One region of the Butyricicoccus sp. AF18-9LB genome, then DNA from elsewhere that is predicted to be linked to it. Evidence: predicted binding sites of a transcription regulator. Region 1 holds the regulator's gene; each other region holds the start of a gene.
The links. The regulator Rex, encoded in region 1, represses fermentation and respiration genes when NADH is low (regulators of the CRP and FNR family bind a similar motif). The targets are predictions, from matches to a motif close to ATTGTTAANNNNTTAACAAT.
Positions count from the first base shown of each region.

Region 1 (6,773 bases):
TGTCCGGTATTTTCAAGCACCATGTTCTGCTGCCGAAGGAGCCGCTGCTGCGCGGCTTTGATGATATCTTCTGCGCACCGCACTCGCGCCACACCGAGGTGCGTGCCGCCGACATCCGCAAAAACGATCGTCTGACCATTCTCGCGGAGTCGCACGAAGCCGGTGTGCACATCGTAGAGGCAATGAATGGCCGTCAGATCTTTGTGCTGGGTCACGGCGAGTACGACGCCGACACGCTCAAAAAGGAGTATGAGCGTGATCTGGCTAAAGGCATGAACCCGGAGGTGCCGCGCCATTACTTCCGCAACGATGATCCCAACGAGGACGTACTGGTGACCTGGAAGGCACATGCCAACCTGTTTTACACCAACTGGGTCAACTACTATGTGTACCAGACAACACCGTATTATCTGGACAAAATGTAATACCAAAGCCGCTCATCCATTGGATAGCGGCTTTTTTCGCACAAAAAAGGGAGTATCAAAAGATACTCCCTTTCGTTTTACAGGTTCTGCTCTCTTTCCCCGTCTGCTGCGCCGACCAGATGGCACAGTGTCATCAGGCTGTCCGACAGATGCACGTTTTCGACCGGAACGCCCAGTCCCTCCAAATGAAGGTCCTCGCCGGTGAAATTCCACAGACCGCGGATACCGCGCTCTACCAGACCGTGTGCGATACGCGGGGCATCTCCGCGCGGAATGGTGAGCACCGCCACATCCGGCTTGTTGCGCTCAATAAACTCCGCAAGCGTATCCGCGCTGCGTACCTCATGGCCGCCAAAGCGCTGACCAATGAGCTGCGGATTTGCGTCAAACGCACACAGCAGCTCAAAGCCGCTGGCAAAAAAGTTAAAGTTATTAAGCAGTGCACGACCGAGGTTACCGGCACCCAGCAGAATCGCCGTGCGGCCGGTCCGCAGACCCATGATCGCACCCAGCTCCTCCTGCAGTTTGTCGATATTATAGCCGTAGCCCTGCTGACCAAAGCCGCCGAAGCAGTTAAAGTCCTGACGAATCTGCGAAGCGGTCAGTCCCATGCGCTCTGCCAGTGCTTTGGAGGAGATACGCTGCTCCCCTTCAGCCTTCAGCTCACAAATATTCCGATAATAGCGAGGCAATCGCTGAATTACCGCTTTGGAAACCTCTTGCTTGTGTTCCACAGACCCTCTCCCTCTCTCAAATTCTATTTCTCGTGTAAATTACAGCTTAGCGATGGTATCCAGCACATAATCGGTAAATTCCTGTGCGGTTGCACCGGTATCACGACCGGTAACAACAACCTTGTGCTCCTCTACCATGCAGATATCAAGTGCTCGGTCGAGCTTCTTTGCCAGTTCGATTTCACCGATGTGCTCAAGCAGCATAACGGCTGCACGCAGTACGGAGGACGGATCCGCGTACTTTGCACGGCCTTCCTGTACCATACGCGGCGCAGAGCCATGAATTGCCTCGAACATCGCATAGCGCTTGCCGATATTGGCAGAGCCTGCCGTGCCGACACCGCCCTGGATCTCAGCGGCCTCGTCGGTGATGATGTCGCCGTACAGGTTCGGCAGAACAACGACCTTAAAGTCGCGGCGGCGCTTGTCATCGAGCAGCTTTGCGGTCATGATGTCGATGTACCAGTCATCAAACTGTACTTCCGGATACTCCTTGGCTACCTTCTGGCAGGTATCGAGGAACTTGCCGTCGGTGGTCTTGATGATATTCGCCTTGGTGACGCAGGAAACGCGGTTCTTGCCGGTCTTGCGTGCATAGTCGAAGGCCAGACGAGCGATACGCTCGCAGCCCTGCGAGGTAGCTACGGTAAAGTCGATGAACAGATCGTCGTCGATCTGCACACCCTGCGAACCGACAGCGTAGCCGCCCTCGGTGTTCTCACGGTAGAACGTCCAGTCGATACCCAGCTCAGGTACCTTTACCGGGCGCACGTTGGCAAACAGGTCGAGACCCTTACGCATTGCAACGTTCGCGGACTCTACGTTCGGCCACGGATCACCCTTGCGCGGAGTCGTGGTGGGACCCTTCAGGATAACGTGGCACTTCTTCAGCTCTTCCATAACGTCGGGCGGGATAGCGCAGCCGAGCTCGGCACGGCGCTCGATGGTCAGACCGTCGATCACGCGGAACTCTACCTTACCGGCCTTTACCTTGTCCGCCAGCAGAACCTCCAGCGCGTGCTGGGCCATGCCGGTGATCATCGGGCCGATGCCGTCGCCGCCGCACACGCCGATGATCAGCTTGTCCAGCTTGGAGTAATCAATAAAATCGTCCTGCGCCTTCATATCCATGATACGCTTGCGCTGGCTCTCTACAACTGCCTCAAATTTATCCAGAACAGACTGGTCGATAGACATGGTTTTGTCCTCCTACACCATTGATATTATTTTAACAAAAGAAAATATGGCTGTCAAGTCCGACCAGAGAACCCGCTTGGCTCTCCGGTCGGCATAACGTCTTGACTTACTTGCTCTGCTGACGTGCGTACAGCAGCGTGCCGCCTGCAAGCAGTGCGTGACGCTGGCGCTCGGAAACCTCACAGTCGGCCTTGAAGGTCTTGCCGCCGCAAACAACGGTGACCTGCTCGCCGTTCTTCACTTCCTCGAGCACGTTCGGCAGAGAGATTTCATCCAGCAGATTGATCGCATCGTAATCCGCCGGATCGGCAAAGGTCAGCGGGATGATACCGGAGTTGACCAGATTTGCCTTGTGAATTCGTGCGAAGGACTTGCACAGTACGGCCTTTACGCCCAGATACAGCGGAACGAGCGCTGCATGCTCACGGGACGAGCCCTGACCGTAGTTTGCGCCGCCGACAATTACGCCGCCGCCCTGCTCCTTGCAGCGGGACGGGAACTCCGGATCGACGTTGATAAAGCAGTAGTTGGAGTAGTACGGCACGTTCGAGCGGTACGGCAGCAGTTTTGCGCCGGCCGGCAGGATGTGGTCGGTGGTGATGTTGTCCTCAGTCTTGAGAACGACCTTGCCGGTGTAGGATGCCTCGAGTGCCTTGCCCAGCGGGAACGGCTTGATGTTCGGGCCGCGAACGACCTCAACCTCAGCCGGATTCTCGGCCGGCTTTACGATCATGTTGTCATTGATGGTGAAATGCTCGGGCATTTCGATCTCCGGCATCTCACCGAGGGTGCGCGGATCGGTCAGCACACCGGTCAGTGCAGACGCTGCTGCAACCTCCGGAGATACGAGGAAGATCTGTGCATCCTGGGTGCCGGAACGGCCCTCAAAGTTGCGGTTGAAGGTACGCAGCGATACGCCGCCGGACTCCGGCGACTGGCCCATGCCGATGCAGGGACCGCAGGCGCATTCAAGGATACGCGCACCAGCCGAAATGATATCCGCCAGAGCGCCGTTCTGCGCCAGCATATTGAATACCTGCTTGGAACCGGGGCTGATGGTCAGCGAAACCTCCGGGCTTACGGTCTTGCCCTTGAGGATGGAAGCGACCTTCATCATGTCGTAATAGGAGGAGTTGGTGCACGAACCGATGCAGCACTGGTTTACCTTGATCTCGCCGATCTCGGATACCTTCTTGACGTTATCCGGCATATGCGGCATAGCTGCCAGCGGCTCGAGTGCGGACAGGTCTACGGTGTACTCCTCGTCATACTCTGCGTCCGGGTCGGAGGACAGCGGTACCCATACGTCGCCGCGGCCCTGTGCTTCGAGGAACTTCTTGGTTGCCTCGTCGGACGGGAAGATCGAGGTGGTAGCGCCCAGCTCAGCGCCCATGTTGGTGATGGTGGCACGCTCCGGTACGGACAGGGTCTTTACGCCCTCGTCTGCGTACTCTACGATCTTGCCGACGCCGCCCTTGACGGTCATCTGGCGCAGTACGTCCAGAATAACGTCCTTCGCAGATACCCACGGCGACAGCTTGCCGGTCAGGTTGACGCGGACCATCTTCGGCATCGGAATGTAGTACGCGCCGCCGCCCATTGCGACTGCAACGTCCAGGCCGCCGGCACCGAACGCCAGCATGCCGATGCCGCCGCCGGTCGGCGTATGGCTGTCCGAGCCGATCAGGGTCTTGCCCGGTGCGCCGAAGCGCTCCAGATGCACCTGATGGCAGATGCCGTTGCCTGCCTTCGAATAGTAGATACCGTGCTTCTTAGCGACAGAACCGATATATTTGTGGTCGTCCGCATTCTCGAAGCCGGACTGCAGGGTATTGTGGTCAATGTAAGCGACCGAGCGCTCGGTCTTGACCTGATCGACGCCCATCGCCTCAAACTGGAGATAAGCCATCGTGCCGGTGGCATCCTGCGTCAGCGTCTGGTCGATCTTGAGACCGATCTCCTGACCCAGTGCCATTTCGCCGTCTACCAAGTGCGCTTTCAAAATCTTCTGCGCGATTGTCATACCCATGTGTGTTTCCTTCGCTCCTTTATGTCCCGACGCGAAAGGCTTTCGCTTTCGCGCCCCATTCTCGTCAGAATGGGTGGTTGCGGCTTCCACAGCCTTCTCCACGGTGTAACCCACACCGTGCCCAAAAACAAAAATAGAAGTGGTGTTCGCATACACGAAACCACTTCTATTTTACAACATTCTATCGGTTTTGCAAAGCACTTTTCACCGCAGTGATTTGAAAAAGTTCAAGCCTTTTTCTGCGTTTTTTCAGCAGAATTACTGTTTTCGGCAGAAAGTTACTTGTGTTTGCTGAAAAAGCGGTTCCGCGGCAGCTCAACTCACTTGTTCTCCTGCCATGTACCTTCCTCGGTCACTTCGATGACGCTGCTGGTCATATCCAGCTTGCGGTTTTCAAACGCCTCGCGGTTGTTCTCGTAGATGAGACGCAGACCCTCGAGCGTCAGGTTCGGGTCCACATCGTCAATGAGGTCGCAGTATTCCGCCATCATGCGGCCCATGCCGCCGGTAGCGACGACTCTCGCCTTGCCGCCCAGCTCCTTCTGGATATCCGTGATAATGCCGGTCAGCGCGCCGACATAGCCGCGCACCGCACCGGACTGCATGGACTGCACGGTAGTCTTGCCGATGGCATTCTCCGGGCGCTCGATGTCCACGCGCGGCAGCTTGGACGCCTTGAGGAACAGCGCCTCCATCGCCACCTTCAGACCTGGGAAAATCGCGCCGCCCTGATACGCGCCGTTCTCGTCAATGGCGTCAAAGGTAGTCGCCGTGCCGATATCCACAATAATGAGCGGCTTGCCATACTTGCGAACCGCAGAAACCGCGTTGACCAGTCGGTCCGCGCCGACCTCGCGCGGGTTGGCATAGCAGTTTTCAATGCCGATATCCGCATCGCGGCCTGCAATGACCGGCTGCACAAACAGATACTTGCGGATGGCATTGATCAGCGTATACATCACCGGCGGCACGACCGATGCGATCACGACCGCCGTCGTTTCCGCGCAGCTGATCTCGTGGAAGTGATAATACTGCGCGATCAGCATGCCCAGCTCATCCGAGGTGCGCTCAGAATTGGTGGAAATGCGGAACGAGCCGCGCAGCTTGTCTCCGTCATATAAACCGAACACCATGTTGGTGTTGCCTACGTCGATTGCTAAAAGCATAATGTTCTCCTAATTTTCTATTTCTCTTACAGACTCTCTTTTCGCAGCAGACTGCCGTCCTCATCGACCAGCTCGAGCAGCGCAGCCCGTCCGTTCTCGACAGTCAGCCGAGCATAGCTGGCCGGGCCGCCGCGCGGCAGACTGATGCTGCCCGGATTGCATACCCACACGCCGTTCTCCCGCTCGAGCATCATGCGGTGCGTATGCCCGAAAAAGGCAAGCGCGCAGTGCTCCTCGTAAGCCCGCTGGGACACAATGCCGCTCGACAGCATGCCGACACGCTCACGGTGGCCGTGCGTGATATAAATCCGCACGCCGCCCGGTGTCACAACCGCATTCAGCGGCACATCGGGGTCAAAATCGTTGTTGCCCCGCACGCGGTAGATCGGCATGGCCGGGAACACGCGCTCGATCTCGCGAGCATCCTCGGCGTGATCGCCTAAGTGAATGACCGCATCCGGTTCTTCCCTGTCTACCGCAAAGGCCATTGCCATGTTATAGCCGTGGGAATCTGCAAATATCAGCACTTTCATGTTGTTCCCTCTCTCTGCGCCGCACATATAGCTGTATTTTACACCGAGTATCCCGCGATGTAAAGTAATTTTCTTGCGATCAGCCACAATTTATTTCCCTGTGCACACACTTCTCCTCCCGGCGGCATATACTGTCATGAAACAACTTCTTATGAGAGAGGACGGGACGCGAATGGATCAGAACGAACTGCTCCGCAGACTTGCGGCACAGGCCGGCGGTGACGCGGCGCTCGAACGGCTTTCCGGTGCGCTCGGCACCGCAGACGGCAGGCGTGCGGTCGAGCAGCTGTCCGCACAGCATGCCGATGAGTTGGAACAGGCCGCAAAAGCCGCTCAAAGAGGTGACATGCGCAGCGCAGCACAGGCAGCGCAAAAACTCATGCAGACACCCGAGGGTGCGCGGCTTGCCGCTCAGCTTCGGCACATTTTCGGCAAATAAGGAGGCGTTTGGATGGAAAACGATATGCTTTCCTCGCTGCTGAGCGACCCGGAGTCACTGCAGAACGCGATGAAAACCGTGTCCGACCTGCTCGGCGGTCAGCCGTCCGCACAGGCAGAGCCGCAGAGCACCTACGATCCGGCCTCCGAAATGATGCAGAAGGCGCTTCCGGTCATCGGCGCGATCGCGCAGAGCGGGCAGAATGCCGTAAAACCGGAAAAACGTGCACTGCTCGGTGCGCTCAAGCCGT
Region 1 covers NZ_JAQCWA010000006.1:117,337-124,109, reverse strand. Annotated here, with positions in the region: gene metA (homoserine O-acetyltransferase MetA) at 1-425, shown strand, start outside; gene PGY33_RS05915 (redox-sensing transcriptional repressor Rex) at 503-1,159, opposite strand; gene PGY33_RS05910 (isocitrate/isopropylmalate family dehydrogenase) at 1,199-2,356, opposite strand; gene PGY33_RS05905 (aconitate hydratase) at 2,463-4,385, opposite strand; gene PGY33_RS05900 (type III pantothenate kinase) at 4,706-5,551, opposite strand; gene PGY33_RS05895 (metallophosphoesterase family protein) at 5,578-6,084, opposite strand; gene PGY33_RS05890 (hypothetical protein) at 6,257-6,523, shown strand; gene PGY33_RS05885 (hypothetical protein) at 6,536-6,773, shown strand, end outside.

Region 2 (6,773 bases), on a different contig from region 1:
AGAGTCTCACAGGTAGCCTTGTCAGCGCCCTCGAGCATCTTGCCCTGACCCTTCTGCGGGGGAGTGAAAGACTTGAAGATATTGGTGGGAGAACCCTTCAGACCAATGGTGGTCGGATCGATCAGCGGATCGTCCTTCAGGGTGTTGTAATCATATACGGAAACCGGAGCGGAGTAGCAGTCCATGATGCCGCCGAGGGACATGTAGCGGGGCTCGTTCAGCTCCTTAATGCAGGTCAGCAGGCACGGGGTCTGGGTCTCGATGGTCATGTGGCCGTCCTCGAGCATACGCTTAACAACAACCTTGTCGCCATCCTTCTCGATGCCGGCAACGTAGGAAACCTGCGGGATGTCCAGCTTCTCAGCGATCTGAGAACCAACCTGAGCGGTATCACCGTCGATAGCCTGACGGCCGCAGAATACGATGTCGTCCTTCTCCAGGCCAACCTTCTTAACAGCAGCAGCCAGGATCTGGGAAGTAGCAAAGGTATCGGAACCGCCGAACTCACGAGCGGAAACCAGAACGCCTTCATCAGCACCGCGAGCGATCAGCTCACGCAGCATGCCCTCTGCCGGGGGAGGACCCATGGTGATAACAACGACCTTGCAGCCGGTAGCGTCCTTCAGCTTCAGAGCAGCCTCTACAGCGTTCAGGTCGTCCGGGTTGGTGATGGTCTGCATGGATGCACGATTCAGGGTGCCATCGGGATTAACAGCAACCTTGCCGGAGGTATCCGGAACCTGCTTTACACAAACAATTGCCTTCATAGTTCAGTTTTCCTCCTTTTCTTAGCGCAGAACCTGACCAGCGATGACCATTCTCTGAACCTGAGAAGTGCCCTCGTAGATCTCGGTGATCTTAGCGTCACGCATCATGCGCTCCATCGGGTACTCACGGATGTAACCGTAGCCGCCGTAAATCTGTACGCACTTGGTGGTAACGTCCATTGCAACCTCAGAAGCGTACAGCTTAGCCATAGCAGCTTCCTTGGTGAACGGCAGACCAACATCGTGGTTGAATGCAGCACGGCGAACCAGCAGACGAGCAGCGTCGATCTGGGTTGCCATGTCAGCTACCATCCACTGCAGGCCCTGGAACTTGTCCAGAGTCTTGCCGAACTGTACGCGCTCCTTCATGTACTGGATAGCCTTATCCAGAGCGCCCTGCGCGATACCCAGTGCCTGAGAAGCGATACCGATACGGCCGCCGTCCAGGGTCATCATAGCGATCTTAAAGCCGCCGTTCTCCTTGCCCAGCAGACGGTCTGCCGGCAGATGAACGTCCTCAAAGATCAGCTCAGCGGTCTGAGAACCACGGATGCCCATCTTGTGCTCGATCTTGCCGATAGAGAAGCCCGGGTCGTCCTTGTCAACGATGAACGCAGAAATGCCCTTGTTGCCCTTGGTCTTGTCGGTCATAGCAAATACAACGTAGGTATCTGCACGGCCGCCGCCGGTGATGAACACCTTGGAGCCGTTCATGATGTAGGAGCCGTCCTCCTGCTTAACAGCCATGGTCTGCTGTGCAGCGGAGTCAGTACCTGCGTTCGGCTCGGTCAGGCCGAATGCACCGATCTTGGCGCCTTCCTTCGGCTCGATCAGCGGGCGCAGCCACTTTTCCTTCTGCTCCGGGGTGCCGAAAGCGTAAATCGGCCAAGCACCCAGGGTGCCGTGAGCGGACATGATGCCGCCGGTGGTACCGCATACGCGGCTCATCTCTTCGATAGCGATAGAATAGCAGATATAGTTACCGCCGGAGCCGCCGACTTCCTTCGGGAACTGAATGCCCATCAGGCCGTACTTCATCAGCTTCTGAACGGTTTCCTCCGGATAGCGCTCTTCCGCATCGATCTCAGCTGCGATCGGCTCTACTTCGTTCAGAGCGAACTCGCGGCACATCTTCTGGAACAGTGCTTCTTCTTTTGTAAGCCTAAAATCCATGCCATAAACCTCCCAAATAAATAAGTAATGCGGATACGCACAAAAACACAGCGCACACGGTCAGTGGCCGCAGCGCCGCGTCCAGCGATACCCTTGTTTGGAGCATGTCTATCTCTATTATATCGTCCGAAAACCATTTGTCAAGGATTTAACATTCTTTTTACTGATAAAATCCTGCCGCCAAATTTTGTGCGTTTCTTCCAATACTCGGCATAAATGAACGCAGATCGCACGCAAACCGCGCATTTTTCCGCCAACGCTTTCCTTTTTAAGAAAATTTCGGATTCCACCTCATATTTCCCGTTTCGAGTGCATATAAAAGAAAGAAATCACTATTTTCAGGAGGAACTGCCTATGTGTGGTATCGGCGGTTTTGTGGATTTTGAACGGGATGCACGCCGCGGCGGACCCATCCTGCACGGCATGAAGCGCACGCTCACGCCGCGCGGCCCGGATGCCGAAGGCACGTATTTTGACGAGGACACAGCGCTTATCCATCGGCGGCTGATCGTCATTGATCCGGAGGGCGGCAAGCAGCCAATGTGCTCTCCCGACAGGAATACTATCCTTATATATAACGGAGAGTTATATAACACACCGGAATTGCGTAGAGAACTTATGTCACGCGGGCACGAGTTTGTCGGACATTCGGACACTGAAGTGCTGCTGCACGCCTATCTCGAGTGGAAAACCGACGCATTTGCGCGGCTGAACGGCATTTTCGCCTTTGCCATCTGGGAGAAACGCGAGCGCCGACTGACGCTCTGCCGCGACCGACTGGGCGTGAAACCGCTGTTTTTCGCTCCCATCCGCAACGGTCTGACCTTCGGTTCGACCATTGACACCGTACTCTGCCATCCGGAGATCGAGCCTGCGCTCGACGAGGATGGTCTGCGCACGCTGCTGCTGCTCGGTCCGGCTCGCCCGCCGGAATCCGGTGTTTTTCGGCAGATTTTCTCCCTTATGCCCGGGCATTTTGCGATTCTTACGCCGGAAGCCTTCACCGATCACACCTACTGGAAGCTCGAGGCGCACGAGCATGAGGACGACCTGCCGACTACCATCGAGCACACGCACACGCTCATCTGCGATGCCGCCCGCCGTCAGTTGGTCAGCGATGTGCCGCTGGCGTGTTTCCTGTCCGGCGGACTGGATTCGTCCATCCTGTCCATGCTGGCGGCGAAAGATTACGCGGCCCGCAGCGAAACGCTGCATACCTGGTCGGTGGATTATCGGGACAACGATAAATATTTTACAAAGAGTATATTTCAGCCCAATAGTGACGATTCGTATATTGATCAAATGGTGGATTTTCTCGGTACGCACCATCATCGCGTTGTGCTCGAACCGGAGGCACTGTGCGCGGCCCTGCTCCCCGCGACGGATGCGCGTGCGCTGCCCGGCATGGCCGATGTAGACTCCTCCCTGCTGCTGTTCTGTGCGGCCGTCAAGCGCGGCGGAACCACCGTTTGCCTGTCCGGCGAGTGCGCTGACGAGTTATTCGGCGGCTATCCGTGGTACCACCGTGAGGAAATTCTGTTTGAAGATACGTTTCCGTGGTCACGGTCGGTCGGTCTGCGTCTGGGTCTGCTCACACCGGATGCCGTTAGAAATGGCGAGGAATTTGTGCGCCAGCACTACCGCGACACCTGCGATCGTGCGCCAAAGCTGTCGTCCGATGACAAAAAAGCAGCCCGGATGCGTGAAATGTTCGTGCTCAATCTCGACTGGTTCATGGCGACCCTGCTCGACCGCAAGGATCGCATGAGCATGTACTCCGGTCTTGAGGTTCGCGTGCCCTTCTGCGACCACCGCATTGTCGAGTATGCCTATAACATGCCGTGGGACTTCAAATCGCTCGAGGGACGCGAAAAGGGCATCGTGCGCCGCGCGTTCGTCGATGAACTGCCCAAAGAGATCGTTTACCGCAAGAAAAGTCCGTATCCGAAAACCTTTCATCCGGTTTATACCCGCTTGTGCGCGGACTATGTCCGCCGTATTTTCGAGGATAACACCTCGGTCACCGCTTCCCTGTTCGACCGGAATGCCGTGCAAAAACTCATGCAGCGGCCGGAAAGCCTTACCGAACCGTGGTTCGGACAGCTGATGCGCACCCCGCAGATTTTCGCGTATATCATCCAGCTTGACCGATGGTTTCGGCATTATCATGTCAAAATAGTATAAAAATAATGGAGAATGAAAAACGATACGTTCATCTTCCATTCCCCATTTAAAATGCTCAATTATGCGAAATACTCCGCCAGTGTGTTAATGATAAGCTGATGATCATCCACATGATCCGGATAGCCGGAAACGCAGATGGAACCGATCACGCCGGTGCCGCGCAGCCGGATCGGGAAACCGCCGCCTGCGGCGTACTCGTTCGGGTCGAGCTTGCGGTCCGCGAAGGTCTCACCTGCGTCCTCCAGCTCTGCGAAAAACCGCAGCGAGGACGTTTCCATCAGGTCAACCGCATTGCGCTTGCGCGCGAGCCACAGTTCGCTGTCCGGCTTTGCGCCCTCACCGAAGCAGCGGAACACGACCAGACCGTTCACCGTAATCTCAACCGCAACCGGCTGCTCCTTTGCGTTTTCATGCAGCTTGAGGCCGATTTTCAGCGCATCCTCGCGTGAAAAATGCTCAAACTGAAACTTCTCCTCCTGCTCTGCACACATGGAGATCATTGTTTTGTAATCCTGCATACTGTCCCCGCCTTTCGAGATTTTGCCGCCTTTGCGGCTGTTACCTTTAGTATATCTGTTTTTTCACCTGCTGACAAGGAGGTTTTTTCATGGCTGAACTGACCGACGGCACCGCCGAACTGCGTGTACTCGTCACGACCGCATTAGGTGCACTGCCGCTTGAAAACGCCATCGTTTCGGTCTCCACCGCGCCGGATGATACCGGCATGCGCACGCTGCTTTACTCGGTCACGACCGACTCCGGCGGCATGACGCCGTCCATGATACTGACAACGCCGCCGCGCAGCAACTCGCTGAGTCCGGGCAGCGGTCCGCCGTTTGCGGTCTACACGGTCGAAATCTCCGCCGAGGGCTACACGCCGCTGACCGCACTGCACATCGCCATGTTCTCCGGCGTGCCGACCATGCTGCCCGTGGCGCTTACACCGCTCGCGGAAAACCAGAGCTTCGCGCAGACCGACCTGACCGCCACCGGTGCGCCGCAGGCACTCGATCCCGAGTTGCCGGAGAATCCGTAAAAGGAGGGATTGCTTTGCCCGAACCCTATGTTTCCATACCGGAAACCATCACGGTGCACCTCGGTGCGCCGTCCTCGAATGCGCAGAATATCACCGTACCGTTTGCCGATTACATCAAAAATGTTGCCTCGTCCGAGATTTATCCGACCTGGCCCGAGCAGGCCATCCGCGCCAACGTGTACGCACAAATGTCCTATGTGCTCAACCGTGTATTCACCGAATGGTACCGCGCGCAAGGCTACGATTTTGACATCACCAATTCCACGCGGTATGACCAGTCCTTTGTGCCCGGACGGGATATTTTCGAGAATATTTCCACCATCGTAGACGATATGATCGGCACTTACCTCACCCGCGGCGATTCCATCGAGCCGCTGTTCACGCAATACTGCAACGGCACGACCGTCACCTGTCCGGGCGGGCTTAGCCAGTGGGGAACCGTGCCGCTGGCCGAGCAGGGACTTTCCGCCGAGCAGATCTTGCAGTCGTTTTACGGCAGCGACATCAATTTCGTCACCGGTGCACCGCTCTCGCCCAATCTCGGCGGGTCATTTCCCGGTGTAACGCTGCGGCTTGGCGATTTTTCCGAGGATGTCCGCACGATTCAAACGCGCCTTAACCGCATTTCAACCAATTTCCCGAACATTCCGAAAATCTATCCCACAGACGGCGTGTTCAGCGCGGACACCGAACGCGCCGTGCGGGCGTTCCAGCGGCAGTTCAACCTCACCGAGGACGGTCTTGTCGGCCCGGCAACATGGTACCGCATCGCGTTCATTTATAATAATGTCAAGCGCCTGAGCGAGCTCAACAGCGAGGGACTGACCCTCAGTGAGATCTCCCGCCAGTATCCCGAACGGCTGACCGAGGGCATGAGCGGCCCGGGCGTACAGCTTTTGCAGTATTTGCTTGCCATCGTCGGCGAGTTTTATGACGCTCTGCCGCGCTGGCAGGCGGGACAAATCGACGGTATTTTCGGTCCGCAGACCCGCGAAGCCGTGGCTGCGTATCAGCGGCTTGTCGGCCTGCCCATCACCGGTGTGGTGGATCGAGAGACGTGGTATTCCCTGCTTTCCACCTACCAATCCGTGCTGCTCGCCCAGCCTGAGCAGGAGTGGCTCGAAGAATTTATCGGCCTGCCGGAAACCTTTCTCGTCAAGGGGATGCGCGGCGAAGCCGTGCGGCAGGCGCAGCAGCTCATCAACATCATCGCCCGCGGCTACGCCGAAGTGCCCGCTGTCACGGTAGACGGCATTTTCGGAGACGCGACCGAGTCCTCGGTGTCAGTCATCCAGTCGCTGCTCGGTCTGCCCACCACGGGCGCTATCGGCCCGCTGACCTGGGAAGGCATGGCTGATCTCGCCGAAACCGTGCTGGTCGGCAGCCAGAGTGCCAGAGGACAGTATCCCGGCTATCCCGTTGGAGAGGAGGCAACGTGATTGTACACCGATGCACAAAAATGCAGCCATATTTTCGATTTGCAGACCTTTCTGCGGCGTATTCAGCAGGCTGAGGGCAGTGCTGCACCGCTCGTGCCGGACGGCATCTGGGATGCAAAGACTGCCGCTGCCGTGCGCGAATACCAGCAGCAGAACTGCCTTCCGGTGACGGGC
Region 2 covers NZ_JAQCWA010000039.1:131-6,903, forward strand. Annotated here, with positions in the region: gene acrB (acryloyl-CoA reductase electron transfer subunit gamma) at 1-767, opposite strand, end outside; gene PGY33_RS13575 (acyl-CoA dehydrogenase) at 789-1,940, opposite strand; gene asnB (asparagine synthase (glutamine-hydrolyzing)) at 2,295-4,124, shown strand; gene PGY33_RS13585 (heme-degrading domain-containing protein) at 4,184-4,642, opposite strand; gene PGY33_RS13590 (carboxypeptidase regulatory-like domain-containing protein) at 4,732-5,160, shown strand; gene PGY33_RS13595 (peptidoglycan-binding protein) at 5,175-6,599, shown strand; gene PGY33_RS13600 (peptidoglycan-binding domain-containing protein) at 6,600-6,773, shown strand, end outside.
Region 2: the regulator Rex is predicted to act here: its motif matches at 2,077-2,096, upstream of PGY33_RS13575 (acyl-CoA dehydrogenase).

Region 3 (6,773 bases), on a different contig from region 1:
GTGATGCGGGTCAGCTCCTGATATACAATGCGGCCTGCACCGATGTTGGTGTGGCCAACCTCGGAGTTGCCCATCTGGCCGTCCGGCAGACCAACGTCCAGACCGGATGCACCGATATATGTGAGCGGGTTCTCTGCGAAAATCTTATCAAGATTCGGCTTTTTAGCAGCCTCGATGGCGTTGCCCTTGGTCTCCTCGCGGTGACCGAAGCCGTCCATGATAATCAGAGCGGTCGGCTTCTTCGGGCCCTCTGCCTTCTTGGCAGCAGCGGTGGCTGCCTTGGGCTTGCGGCCGCGCTTTGCTGCCGGCTTTTTCTCCTCGGCAGTCTTAGCAGCCGTCTTGCGAGTACGCTTTGCCGCCGGCTTTTTTGCAGGAGCCGGATCTGCCAGAACATTAACCGGTGCGGAAGTCTTGATCTCGACTACCTCTACCTCCGGCATGCCCGGCATAGTGGTTTTTTTCATACTGATAAAACTCCTTTACAGAAGCGAACGATAAGAGAATAAAAGGGGACACGATATGCACCATGTCCCCCTCCGCAAAACGGTGAGGGAGCGTTTCCCTTTCCCGTATCCTTATCTTACTGGTTAGCTGCTTCTACGATGGTAGCGAAGTCAGCGCTCTTCAGGGAGGCACCGCCGATCAGGCCGCCGTCAACGTCCGGCTGAGCCAGCAGCTCGGAAGCGTTCTTCGCGTTCATAGAACCGCCGTACTGGATGGTGATGCCGCGTGCAGCGCGTGCGCCGTACTTCTCGCGCAGGCAGTCACGGATAGCGGAGCAAACCTCGTTAGCCTGCTCTGCGGTAGCGGTCTTGCCGGTACCGATTGCCCAGATCGGCTCGTAAGCGATAACGACCTTCTTGATGTCCTCAACAGCTACGTTCTGCAGAGCGATCTTGATCTGCTTGCGGATAACTTCCATGGTAACGTCCTGCTCGCGCTCGGTCAGAGACTCGCCTACGCACAGGATCGGGCGCAGACCGTTCTCAAGAGCGACCTGAACCTTCTTGCCGCAAGCCTCGTCGGTCTCGTTGAAGTACTGACGGCGCTCGGAGTGGCCGATGATAACGTACTTAACGCCCAGCTCCTTGAGCATGTCAGCGGAGATCTCGCCGGTGAACGCGCCGGACTTCTCGAAGTGCATGTTCTCAGCGCCGATTGCAATCTTGGAGCCCTTAGCAGCCTTTACAGCAGCCTGAATATCGGTAAACGGTACGCAAAGAACCATCTCGCACCACTTGGTCTTGGACAGGAGCGGCTTCATCTCTTCGATCAGAGCCTTTGCCTCTGCCGGAGTCTTGTTCATCTTCCAGTTGCCGGCGATAATGGTCTTACGATATCTGCGATTCATGTTGGTTTTACCCCTTTCAAACATTCGGACGGACATTTCCGTCTTAAATCTTTATGTATTTATACGGAGCGCTCAACAGAACGCGCTCCGATATAAAGCGTTCCTAATGGACTTACTTGTCCTGCAGGCATGCGATGCCCGGCAGCTCCAGACCCTCGAGGAACTCCAGAGAAGCGCCGCCGCCGGTGGAGATGTGGGTCATCTTGTCAGCAAAGCCCAGCTTCTCAACAGCAGCTGCGGAGTCGCCGCCGCCGATGATGGAAACAGCCTTGCTCTCAGCGATTGCCTTGGCAACAGCCTTGGTGCCGACTGCGAAGGTGTCAAACTCGAATACGCCCATCGGACCGTTCCAAACAACAGTGCCTGCGTCCTTGACAGCCTCGGAGAACAGCTCTACGGTCTTCGGGCCGATGTCCATGCCCATCATGTCAGCCGGGATCTTGCCAGCCTCGTATACGACCGGAGCAGCGTCCGCGCCGAAGTGATCTGCACAAACGGTATCAACCGGCAGAAGCAGCTTAACGCCCTTGTCAGCAGCCTTCTTGAGCAGGCCAAGTGCCAGCTCGATCTTGTCTTCCTCACAGAGAGAGGTACCGATCTCGCCGCCCTTTGCCTTGGAGAAGGTGTAGGCCATGCCGCCGCCGATGATGATGGTGTCGCACTTGTCGATCAGGTTCTCGATAACGCCGATCTTGTCGGAAACCTTAGCGCCGCCCAGGATTGCAACGAACGGACGAGCCGGGTCGCTCAGAGCCTTGCCCATGATGGAGATTTCCTTCTTGATCAGGAAGCCGCATACAGCCGGCAGGTAATCTGCGATGCCTGCGGTGGAAGCGTGTGCACGGTGTGCGGTGCCGAATGCGTCGTTGACGTAAATGTCAGCCATGTCAGCCATAGCCTTTGCCAGCGCAGCGTCGTTCTTGGTCTCGCCCTTTTCAAAGCGAACATTCTCAAGCAGAACGACCTCGCCCGGCTTAACCTCAGCGGCCAGCTTCTTAGCGTCCTCGCCTACAACGTCCTTTGCCAGCTTGACTTCCTTGCCAAGCAGCTCGCTCAGGCGCTTAGCGACCGGAGCCAGCGAATACTTCATGTTTACTTCGCCCTTCGGACGGCCGAGGTGCGAGCACAGGATTACAGCAGCGTTGTGATCCAGCAGGTAGTTGATGGTCTCCAGCGAAGCACGGATGCGCTTGTCATCGGTGATGTTGCCGTTCTCGTCCTGCGGTACGTTAAAATCGCAGCGGGCAATTACCTTCTTGCCGGATACGTCGATATCCTCAACGCTCTTCTTGTTATACTGCATAAATATCCCTCTCCTTTAAGATGTATTATAAAGTTACGATAAGGAACAAAAGCACGAACTTATTACTTAAATAATTCCGTTTCCAATACAGAATTATACTCGTAATTCGTGCCATTCGCAAGCAAAATTGTGAAAATCATCACATTCCAACTCGCTTTTAGAGGATTTTTGCGTTTTTCGCCAAAAAGTTGCGAAATATTAAACAACATTCACAATTTTTGCATCAATCCCGCGGCGTTCCATAATACGCTACAGCCATCGCCAGCGGACCAGTATTTGTCAGAACCGAGGGACCGATCACTACGCGTTCCACATCGCGGAATCCAATTTCGGTACGCAGACGCTTTTCCATTTCATCCAGACGCTCGGCGGGTACGTCGCCGTAGAGCAGGATAGCCGTCTGCTTATCCGGCTGCACCACACGGGCGGAGACTTTTTTGCTCATTCCGGCAACGAGTGCCTTCTCACCGCGCACCTTGTCACACACCTTTACAGCACCGTCATACACATGGCTGATGGGCTTGAGACCGAGCGCCTCACCCACGAAGGCCGCGCCGCCCGAAATACGGCCGGACTTCTTGAGGAACTTGAGGCTGTACACACCGAGGTAGGCTTCCACGCGGTTCAGACGGCTCTTTACCACGCTGACGATCGCGTCGAAGCTCTCGCCCTGCTCGCGCATTTCGGCAGCCTTGACAACAATGTGTCCGTAAATGTAGGTGTAGGTCTTGGAGTCGATGACCTCGATGGTCATTTTGCCTTCCCCCTGCTCCTCCTCGAACATGGATTTTGCAAGGCACGCCGCCTGATAAGTACCCGATCCGCCGCCGTTGATGAGCACTGCCAGCAGATGCGTGCAGCCGCGCTCAAATGCACGGTTGTAGGACTCGAGGAATACAGTCGGCGTAGTCATGGCCGTGCCGGGAATCTCGCTGCTGGTCTCGAGCAGCCTGCAGTAGTCCTCGGATGTGATGTCGTAATATTCGCGGAAGCTGCGTCCCTCATGCGTCAGCATGATCGGAACGATCTCGATTCCGTGGGCTTCCACCAGCTCGTGTGGGATATCCGACGAGGAATCGGTCAAAATATGAATCTTTTCCATTCTTTACTCCTTTATGCCTGTGGGAACGGTCCCGCAAGTCTCAGATTTTCAAAGCCGGTCTGCCGCAGTGCCTCAAACACGATAACAGCGACCGAGTTAGACAGATTAAGGCTGCGCGCGCCCTCTCTCATGGGAATGCGGATGCAGCGTTCCGGGTGCTCGATGAGCAGCGCTTCCGGCAGACCGCTGGTCTCTTTGCCGAACATCAGGTAGTCGCCGTCGCGGTATTCCACCTCATGATAGGCGTGCGGCGCCTTTGTTGTCGCATAGAAGTAGCGGCCGTCCGGATTTTTCTCAAAAAATTCATCCAGATTTTTATACATACGCACATCGAGCAGATGCCAGTAGTCCAGACCGGCACGCTTCATGCGCTTATCGTCGATAGCAAAGCCGAGCGGCTCGACCAGATGCAGCACACAACCTGTCGCCGCACAGGTGCGGGCAATGTTGCCGGTGTTCTGCGGGATCTCCGGCTCGACCAAAACAATGTTGAGCATACTTTCGCCTCATTTACGAACTAAACTTCTTCTATTTTATGCGATAACACCGTATTTTTCAAGGTATATTCCCATTTTTCCGCAAAAAAGTTTCCTCTGAACACAAGATTCAGAGGAAATTTTCATGCACTATACTAATTTTTGATGATTTTGAACGAACGGCACATATCTTCAATTACTCAATATCCGCATAGACGCCATAGATATAGCCTTCCGCTGCAGCCTGCTCATCGGTCAGCACTTCGCCGGTAAGGCTCGGACCGGACGTATCGTCCTTGTATTCCACGCCCAGCTTGCCGGTGTGCAGCGTCATCGAGCGGGTCTGCTCCGAGCCGTCAGTAAAGGTGATGGTAACGGTCAGCTTTGCGCCCTCAAAGCCGTCCACGGCCGCGTGCCACGAATCCTGCAGATCATCGTCCGTAGTTTCCGGCTGGCTGGGCAGCCACAGACCGTAGCCGGCGTCCGGGTCGTACTCGTCGGTGAAGCCGTTGTCCAGCTTCCAGCACAGGTCGGCGTACATATGCATCTCGTCACTGCCCCAGACCATGATCCGGTCTGCACCGTCGAGTTCGGGGTTCGTGCCCTGATGCATCGAGCGCACCCACTCGTCACGGTCGGCCGATGTATCCTTGACGGTTTTCGTGCGGTAGACTGCGCCCTTGTCGATGGTCGCGGATACGGTCTTGATATTCTCACCGGTGACTTTGAACAGACAGCCGGAGTAAAAACCCTTTTCCGGATCGTCTGCGCCGCTGCCGGTGTCGAACACGATTTTGCTGTCCTTCGGCTGACGCAGCTCGCCGGTGTCGGCGGCATAGGCCGCAAAGCCGAATGTGTGACTGATGGCATCCGCTACGACTGCACTGCCGGTCTGCGCGGTGCCATTATGCGTGCGATAAACCGCCGTACCGCCCAGCACAATACCGAACGCGCAGGCTGCCGCCAGAAGGCGCTTTGCCATTCCCCACGGATGGCGCGGCACCGCATGCAGCGGTTCGTTCGTCAGCTTACGCGCTTCACGAGCTGCTGCCAGCGTGCGCTCCTTGAGCTCCTGCGGAGCCTTGATGTCCTTCAGTTCGTTCCAGTTGTTCTTCATCGTAAGATCCCTCCAAATCCAGCTTTAATTGCTTTCTTGCGCGATGCAGCCGCGTGCGTACCGTTGCCGGACGGCATCCGACCATTTCCGCGATTTCCTCTGTACGGTAGCCCTCCACATAGTGCAGCCACACCGCGATTCGCTGATCGTCCGGCAGCGCGTGTACCGCCTGCCACAGCTCGCTGCTGCTTTCCGGTTCCGGAGCGGCAGCATCCGCGGCAGCTTCCATCGGTGCGGTGCGCTTAAACCACGCCGACCGGCGAAGATCGGCGCACCGGCTGAGCGTTACGCGCAGCAGCCATGCTTTCAGGTGCTCGGTGTCGCGGAAATCGGTGTCGTCCCGCAGCAGCCGGAGAAAGACTTCCTGATAGACGTCCTCTGCGTCCGCACGGCTGTTCAGTCTGCACAAAGCTAAGCGGTAGACCGCGTCGCCGCAGGTGACCATCGCCTGCTGCAGAAATGCGTCTGACCTGAGTGTTGTCTGCATTGCTCTCTCCTCCTTTCACCACCAACACGTTTTGCAGCGGCAAATCGTTCCCGCTGCCGCCGGATTTTTTGAGATTTCGGCCTATTTTCCCTTTGCTTTGTGTTTGCCTACAATTTACAGAGGTTATTCTTGTGATATATGCACAAAAACTTTCGCGTTTTCTCTGGAACATTAAACAAAAAATCTATTGCATTTTTATCTAAAACGACTATAATAATAATTGTTCTAAGGAACACAACAAATCGACAATAACCAACAACCACATTGGTTTTTATATTTCATTTGCTCTCTTTTTTTCTTTTTTCTTTCTTTACTCTTTACCTGCTCTTTGAGGGAAAATCGCCGTCTGATTCATCAGGCGGCTTTTTTCCGCCTTGCGGCAAAAAAGCTGCGGTTTAACCGCAGCTTTCAGTCTGTCGATAAAGTCAATCTATCGTTTTTACTTTTCGTGCGGCAGCATGCATAAAATAGAATTTGCACAGCAAATTCATAATTCCCGGGGGCGTGTACCTCGGGAATTATACAAGGGACGAAAAATTGTGCCCGTAGGGCGCGGCTTTTCGTCAAGATTCGATTGAAAGCGTGGTTTCAATCGAGAGGCTGCTCGAAAAACGGAGTTTTTCGACAGCCTCAAAGCTGCGGTTTAACCGCAGCTTTTTTAGTTTGTTCCGACAGTATGCGTTACAGCGCTGCCTGTGGTATCATACGGATACAGGGTATTCAGAGCCGCCGCAAGCGCCGGACTCTCCAGCGTATACCATCTGTCCTTGCCATGTAGTTCTGTTTTCAGCAGCAGCAATTCTTCCGAATCATTCCTGCACAGAAAGAGCATATAATCTGCTTCCGCGCTGTCTATTTGCACTGCAACGACGCACGGAATCCTGGTATTCGTGCCGTACGGTGTCCATCTGCCCGGAAAGCGCCGCTTGCCCTTACT
Region 3 covers NZ_JAQCWA010000002.1:148,173-154,945, reverse strand. Annotated here, with positions in the region: gene gpmI (2,3-bisphosphoglycerate-independent phosphoglycerate mutase) at 1-464, opposite strand, end outside; gene tpiA (triose-phosphate isomerase) at 581-1,351, opposite strand; gene PGY33_RS02650 (phosphoglycerate kinase) at 1,464-2,654, opposite strand; gene PGY33_RS02645 (DegV family protein) at 2,878-3,756, opposite strand; gene trmL (tRNA (uridine(34)/cytosine(34)/5-carboxymethylaminomethyluridine(34)-2'-O)-methyltransferase TrmL) at 3,768-4,253, opposite strand; gene PGY33_RS02635 (hypothetical protein) at 4,429-5,349, opposite strand; gene PGY33_RS02630 (RNA polymerase sigma factor) at 5,270-5,836, opposite strand; gene PGY33_RS02625 (hypothetical protein) at 6,495-6,773, opposite strand, start outside.
Region 3: the regulator Rex is predicted to act here: its motif matches at 2,781-2,800, upstream of PGY33_RS02650 (phosphoglycerate kinase).